Regions from separate parts of the Lacrimispora sp. 38-1 genome, predicted to be linked through region 1. Evidence: riboswitches for the same ligand, from Rfam matches in the RefSeq annotation. Region 1 holds a riboswitch; each other region holds the start of a gene.
What was found. A riboswitch is a leader RNA that binds a small molecule or an ion and turns the genes downstream of it on or off. The one in region 1 is predicted to bind fluoride.

Region 1 (2,273 bases):
TTCCTCCTGATTTTCTCTTAATTTAACTTCCTGTTACACAAATAATCTTGGTGGGGCACGCACCATTATTGAAAGACTCCTTTCTATCTCCTGAAACAAAAAATGCTGGATTTCTCCAGCAAAAAAGACCGCATAATATGCGGCCTTCTCAATTTTTTCTTATGAACTTGATTTGTTATTTATAGATTTATTTTCTGACCAACAGTTTTTTGTAAAAATGATCAACACAAATTGCGCCAAACGGGGCTGTTATTAAAATGGATAATACCGCTACTGTTAATACCTGCTGCCCACAAGCAAGTCCCATAGCAAGTGGTACGGCACCTATTGCTGCTTGAACTGTAGCTTTCGGTGTATATGCAACCATACAAAACATTCTTTCTTTTCTTGTAAGCTTCGTTTTAATCAAACAAACTAAAACTCCAAACATTCTAAAAATCAAAGCTCCCAATACAATTATTACTGCCAATAATCCGGCTTTTATAGCATATTGCAAATCAACAGTTGCTCCAACTAATACAAATAATAATACTTCTGCAGCTACCCATAATTTATTATATTTTACAGAAAGTCTTTTTGCCAAAATATTATGTTTCTGATAGATTGCTATACCCATACTCATAATCGCAAGCAATCCAGAAATTGGAACAATTCCTTCTAATCTGTTCTGTAATTCAACTAAAAGACAGGAAATGCTGAGAATAATGATTAATTTCACTGTATCTCTCATATGAAATTTCCGAAAAAAAATAGTTAAACCAAGTCCTACTAATACGCCTGTTACGATGCCAAGTAAAATAGCTATTGGTATTTGCAAAAAATTTGTTACTGATACTTCTCCTCCTGTTGCTAATGAAGTAAAAGCAGTAAACAAAACAATAACAAATACATCATCTACAGAAGCACCAGCTAATATTAACTGAGGGATACTTCTTTCTTTTCCATATCCTTCTTCCATAATTTTAATCATTCTTGGCACAATAACTGCTGGAGATACTGCTGCTATTACACTTCCCATTATCGCAGCTTCCAAATAAGTGATTCCTAATACTCTTGGTGCAATCACTAGAACACCTATTATTTCAAAACATGCTGGGACAAAACACATTAAGATTGCTGGTCTACCAACCTTTTTCAAATCAGAAATATCTAATGATAGCCCAGCTCTTGTCAATATGATAATTAAGGCTAACTGTCTCATATCTGGAGAAATCTCTAGTATAGATGAATCCAAAAGATTTAAAGCATAGGGACTTAAAATCATTCCTGTAAGAATCATTCCAAGCAAACTGGGGAGCTTGAGCTTGTTAAATATTTTGCCTAAGGTAAGGCCTAGTAAAAAAATGAGTGCTAAACTTGTAAGCATAAAATCCTCCTTATATTGCAGAAATTAAAAAAGCTGATAATTTCTGCGTAATTTTCGCAGAAGTCATCAGCATAAATGCGGTTTAGGTATATTACCAGGGGAGAACTTCATTCCCAACAATTGAGATAGTATCACAATTTTAGCACAATTGCAATTGCTATTTGTAACTTGTTAGTCTATGCACCAAATATGATCATGTAGACTCCAACTATACAAAGTAGAACGGAAACATACTTCTGAAAATTATCCTTACTCATTTTTTTAATAATTCGATTTGCACAAAATGTTCCGAAAATCATAGCTGCTCCCATCAAGACTCCTGTAAAAGCTGCTTCTAAACTAATGTTCATCAATTTCCCATATACAATAGTCTTGACTATGTGCATCACTGTTGCTGTAGATGCCTCACTTGCAATATAAGCTACTGGTGGTAATCCTAAGGAAAGAAAAATAGCTGCTCCTAATGGTCCGGCACTCCCTGCAAGCCCTGACAGCAATCCTACAAAACATCCTCCAAAAATCAAAGTTTTCGTACCACCTTTAAACTCAATCTTTTTCACTGTTTTAATAGCTACCATTCCAATAAGGACTGCACCTATAAACCGTGTTACCATGTCTTTAGGAAGTATTGAAAATCCAAAAGCACCAAGTATCGATAATGGAATCGCTCCAACACAAAACAGACCAACGAACTTCCATTTAATTTCTTTAAAACCAAATGCCATTCTCGAAAGATTTCCGATTAGCTGTGCTATAGTCAGGACTGGTACTGCAACTTCGGCACCTACATAAACTGTAACTACAGGAAGCAATAATAATGCACCGCCAAATCCTGCGGCTCCCGATACAAAAGCAGCTAAAAAGCTAGCTATTATTAATATAATGTATTCCAAAGCTTTCACTCCAT
Region 2 (2,273 bases), on a different contig from region 1:
GCAAAACCAGAAGTTCACCAGACTGTTCCCAAAAAAGAAAGCAACATGACTCTTATGCTGCTCCCATGGTTTCCTCTATGGTTTGCAGGCATTTATCATCCTGCTTTAGGCGGAATTCTTTCAGTTTTAGTCAGCGCAGCCATACCTTTCTTCTTTTTCCGGTATCAGCCCACCGTATTTGACGTGTTCTCAGGGTTTACGGCAGCGCTTCTTGGAGTACTGGCCATAACAGGATTTTCTCCCCAGATATTGGTGCCCGTATCCTATCTCCTGTTTGGGCTGATGTGGTCAGTGACAATATTTTTGAAAATTCCCCTGACCGCTTTTTATTCCATGAATGGATATGGAGGAGAAACCGCGTTAAAGAATCCTCTTTTTATAAAAACGAACCGGATCCTGACGGCTTGCTGGGGAATTCTATATCTGGCCACTCCTATGTGGACTTATCTGTTTCTTATTTCAGATTTTAAAGCACCTTTAAGTATCATCAACACAATACTTCCATTTCTTCTCGGCTGCTTTACCAAATGGTTCCAGAAATGGTATCCTGCCTGTTACGCAGCCGGAAAACAGCGGAAAATTCAATTGTAAAATCAATAATATTGTAATATAATACGAAAAGATGGGAATGAAGTTCTCCCTAAGGCAAGACCTTAAACCGCTTAATAAGCTGATGACTTCTGTGATGAAAACTCGCAGACGCATCAGCTTTTTTAATCAACTGCACAGAATGGAGAAAATTTTATGTTATTATCACTGGCACTTGTATTTCTTATTGGGATGACCCTTGGTTCACTTTTTCAAAAACTGAAACTTCCAAGTCTTCTGGGAATGATATTAACCGGAATGATACTGGGGCCTTATGCCCTCCGGCTTCTGGATCCCTCTCTCTTAGGTATATCTACGGAGCTGCGCCAGGTTGCACTGATTATTATACTGACCAGAGCCGGTTTAAATCTGGATATTCAGGATTTGAAAAAAGTCGGCCGTCCGGCTGTATTAATGTGTTTTATCCCTGCAAGCTGTGAGATTGCAGCAATGATGGTTTTTGCTCCGCTGTTTCTTGGTATCACGCGGCTTGAAGCAGCTATTATGGGAACCGTTGTGGCCGCAGTCTCACCCGCTGTTGTTGTGCCAAGAATGCTGAAACTAATCGAAACGGGTTATGGAACTAAAAAAAGCATTCCTCAGATTATTATGGCGGGCGCTTCCGTTGATGACGTTTACGTAATCGTATTATTCACCGCGTTTACCGGTCTTGCCGGCGGGAAAGCAATCACTCCTTCAGATTTTCTTACCATTCCCACCTCAATTGTGTTTGGCCTTTCAGGGGGTGCCGCTGCCGGTATGCTTCTGTCCGCTTTCTTTACCCGTATTCACTTAAGAGACAGCGCAAAGGTTTTACTGATTCTTTCCATCTCTTTCCTTCTTGTAACAGCGGAACATCAAGTTAAGGGAAACATTGGATTCTCCGGGCTTCTTGCCGTTATGGCGCTGGGTGCTGTTCTCAGACAGAAAAAATATGAATTATCCCGGCGGCTTTCCCTGAAGTTCTCCAAGCTCTGGGTTGCCGCCGAGGTTCTTCTGTTTGTTCTGGTTGGAGCCACTGTTAACATTCAATACGCGCTTAAAGCCGGGTTAATGGCTGTTATTCTGATTTTCTGCGTTATTATATTCCGGATGGCTGGTGTATTCCTGTGCCTGGTAAAAACGCCTTTATATAAAAAAGAACGGATTTTTACAGCATTCGCATATATGCCAAAAGCAACCGTACAGGCCGCCATAGGCGGAATTCCTCTGGCCATGGGACTTTCCTGCGGTAATATTGTTTTAACCGTGGCTGTTTTATCCATTCTGGTCACGGCTCCGCTCGGCGCTTTTCTCATAGACCGGACTTATAAAATTTTGCTGGAGAAAAATTAATAATAACAAATGCTGCGTTTAAGAACCGGATTTTTTTCCGTTTTTAAACGCAGCATTTCTAATCACAGGCTAAAGAAATTCCTTCAGCCGTTCCATATTATTTTCTTCAAATTTTAATAACCGTTTCATCAGTTCCACAATCTCTTTTTCAGCTTCTCCCTCATACTGGCGGATTCGCTTAATACAGTCAATAATTCCCCGAACACTGCCAAGTATCAGCATTTCTGCCATATGGGAGGCACTTTTGTCAACCATTGTCTTCATATCAATTGTAAAGTAGGTCATCACTTTCTGAAGTTGCCCTATTTCTTTTTCTTTGCACCCATTTTTGTTTAACAGTTCTTTTGCTT
Region 3 (2,273 bases), on a different contig from region 1:
CTTTTCTTCGAACCTGTTTATTGCCGCTTAACTGCTGAATAAAGCTCTGCTCCGGCTGACCGCTTTCGTCAAAGCACAAACAGGCAGCGCGGCAATTCATAATACCGCTGATGGTTTCCGTGGTGATACTTGCAATATCGGATATATCAGCGGCATCCGTTAATCGGTTGGTAAGATGAAACAGTGCACTTGTTTCCGCTTCTTTTTCCTTTGATTCCAAAGCGTTTTGTTTTACTTTTGAAGTAAGTGTGCTTGTGATAATTGCTGTGATTGTCATAATACCAAATGTTATAAAATAAGTAGGATCGCTTACAGAAAAAGTATAGTAAGGCTCTGTAAAAAAATAATTAAAAGTGAAGGTGGCAACAACGGCTGCCACAAGACCGTAAGTATATCCTCTTGTATAGCGGGCAGTTATTAAAATAGAAAGAAGATAAACAATAACGATGTTTGTTTCAGGAAAGCCAATCATTAAAAAAATCCAGCCGATACCAGTAGCAGCGGCAATAATTACCGACGTTATTAATATATATTTTATTATTTCTTTAAAATCCTTATTTTTAAGGGATTTCACAATTACTGCCTCCGTAATTAAAGATTTTTTGTAAAGTAATAGCGCTTTCCTGTTACCGGATAATTCTCTAATGTGAAGACTTCCCTGTATCCATGTTTTTTATAAAATAAAGGTGCCTGAAAACTGAAGGTATCTAAAAATGAATACTTACAACCCCGTTCTACAGCAGTTTTTTCTGCCTGTTCTAAAATTTTACTTCCGATCTGCTGTCCCCGCAATTCTTTGCTCACCCAGAGATACTTTACGGATAACCAGTTACCATGGGTGCTGCCGATTAGTCCAGCAATCTTTCTGCCTGCTTCGTCCTGAAGATAGATACCCAGATCCCTGGGGTTTTTGTCTTCAATTCTTTCTAAGTTATATTCCAGCAAGCCTTCAAAGATATATTTTTGATCCGCCTCATTAATGGTATCTGTTATTTCAAAATTCATTGGTTTTATTCTCCTTTATGCTTAAGCATTTCAAATTATTTCTTTATGAGAGCATATCACATTTAGAAACAGGATTCTACCGTTTTTATACAGTTATTTACAGTAGTATCTTTAATGTTACAATCAAGAATAAAGAAAAGTGATGGTGAAATCAACTTGACAAGGATTTAAAAAGAAAGTAAACTTAGTACTATTATTGTACTGGGAATGAGGCTCTCCCTGGATCTTGATATCCAAACCGCACTTTGCTGATGGCTTCTGTATATTTATGCTAAATATACGGAAGTGATCAGTTATTTTTTTGTTAAGGAGTAAACTTACAATGTTTAAAGAAAAGTTAAAAAATTTAAGGCAGCTTTTTATTTTAGGGATTTGTGCAGTAGTAATTGGAACTGTAGTAGGAGCGCTGGACGCAGGATTTGGTGAAATATTAATTTTTTTAACCGGGGTCCGGGAGCACTTTTTTTTTCCGCTCATCTTATTTTTACCGGCAGCAGGAGTTGTAATAGCAAAATCATATTTCCGGGTTGGTGGAAAATGTGTAAAAGGAATGGGGCTCATCTTTGAGGTCGGTCATGGTGAGGAAGATGTGATTCCGCTGCGATTAATACCTTTAACGGTAATCGGGACATGGATGACCCATCTCTTTGGCGGCAGTGCCGGACGTGAAGGCGTTGCAGTACAGATTGGCGCAACGTTTTCCCATTGGGTAGGGCGAAAAATGAACATGGTGTCTGATTCAAAGATATTTCTGGTAACAGGAATGGCAGCCGGATTTTCCGGATTATTTCAGACACCTGTAGCAGCGTGCTTTTTCGCACTTGAAGTTTTAATTGCAGGTTCTTTACAGTATACGGCTTTATTTCCGGCAATCATTGCAGCCTTTGTGGCGAATGTGGTTTCCAGAGGATTGGGGCTGGAGAAATTTCATTATGATCTTCAGACACAAATACAAATGAATCCTGTATTTATCATAAAAATGATTATGTTAGGGATCATTTTTGGTTTAGTGGGCGCAATGTTTGCACACGGATTAAAACTGGTAAAGGACAGATTGAATAAAATATTTGAGAGTCCGGTCAGAAAAATAATCATAGTAGGAACAATTCTGGTAATTTTGTTTATTCTGTCAGGAATGGGGCGGTATTCCGGCCTGGGAACAAATTTGATTTCTGCAAGCTTTCATGGAAATAAGATTTATCAGTGGGATTGGATTTTAAAATTTGTTTTAACAATTATTACATTGGCAGCAGGTTATCAGGGAGGAG

Region 2: linked by a shared signal. The riboswitch ahead of V7D18_RS03215 (cation:proton antiporter) and the one ahead of V7D18_RS05165 (cation:proton antiporter) in region 1 are both predicted to bind fluoride.
Region 3: linked by a shared signal. The riboswitch ahead of V7D18_RS20550 (chloride channel protein) and the one ahead of V7D18_RS05165 (cation:proton antiporter) in region 1 are both predicted to bind fluoride.

What each region holds. Positions count from the first base shown of each region.
Region 1 is NZ_JBANEW010000027.1:7,244-9,516, reverse strand. It holds gene V7D18_RS05165 (cation:proton antiporter) at 188-1,366, opposite strand; fluoride riboswitch at 1,417-1,490, opposite strand; gene V7D18_RS05160 (sulfite exporter TauE/SafE family protein) at 1,543-2,259, opposite strand.
Region 2 is NZ_JBANEW010000011.1:124,522-126,794, reverse strand. It holds gene V7D18_RS03220 (NAD(P)H-dependent oxidoreductase) at 1-591, shown strand, start outside; fluoride riboswitch at 616-690, shown strand; gene V7D18_RS03215 (cation:proton antiporter) at 745-1,923, shown strand; gene V7D18_RS03210 (hypothetical protein) at 1,993-2,273, opposite strand, start outside.
Region 3 is NZ_JBANEW010000069.1:9,870-12,142, reverse strand. It holds gene V7D18_RS20560 (sensor histidine kinase) at 1-574, opposite strand, end outside; gene V7D18_RS20555 (GNAT family N-acetyltransferase) at 592-1,005, opposite strand; fluoride riboswitch at 1,200-1,273, shown strand; gene V7D18_RS20550 (chloride channel protein) at 1,328-2,273, shown strand, end outside.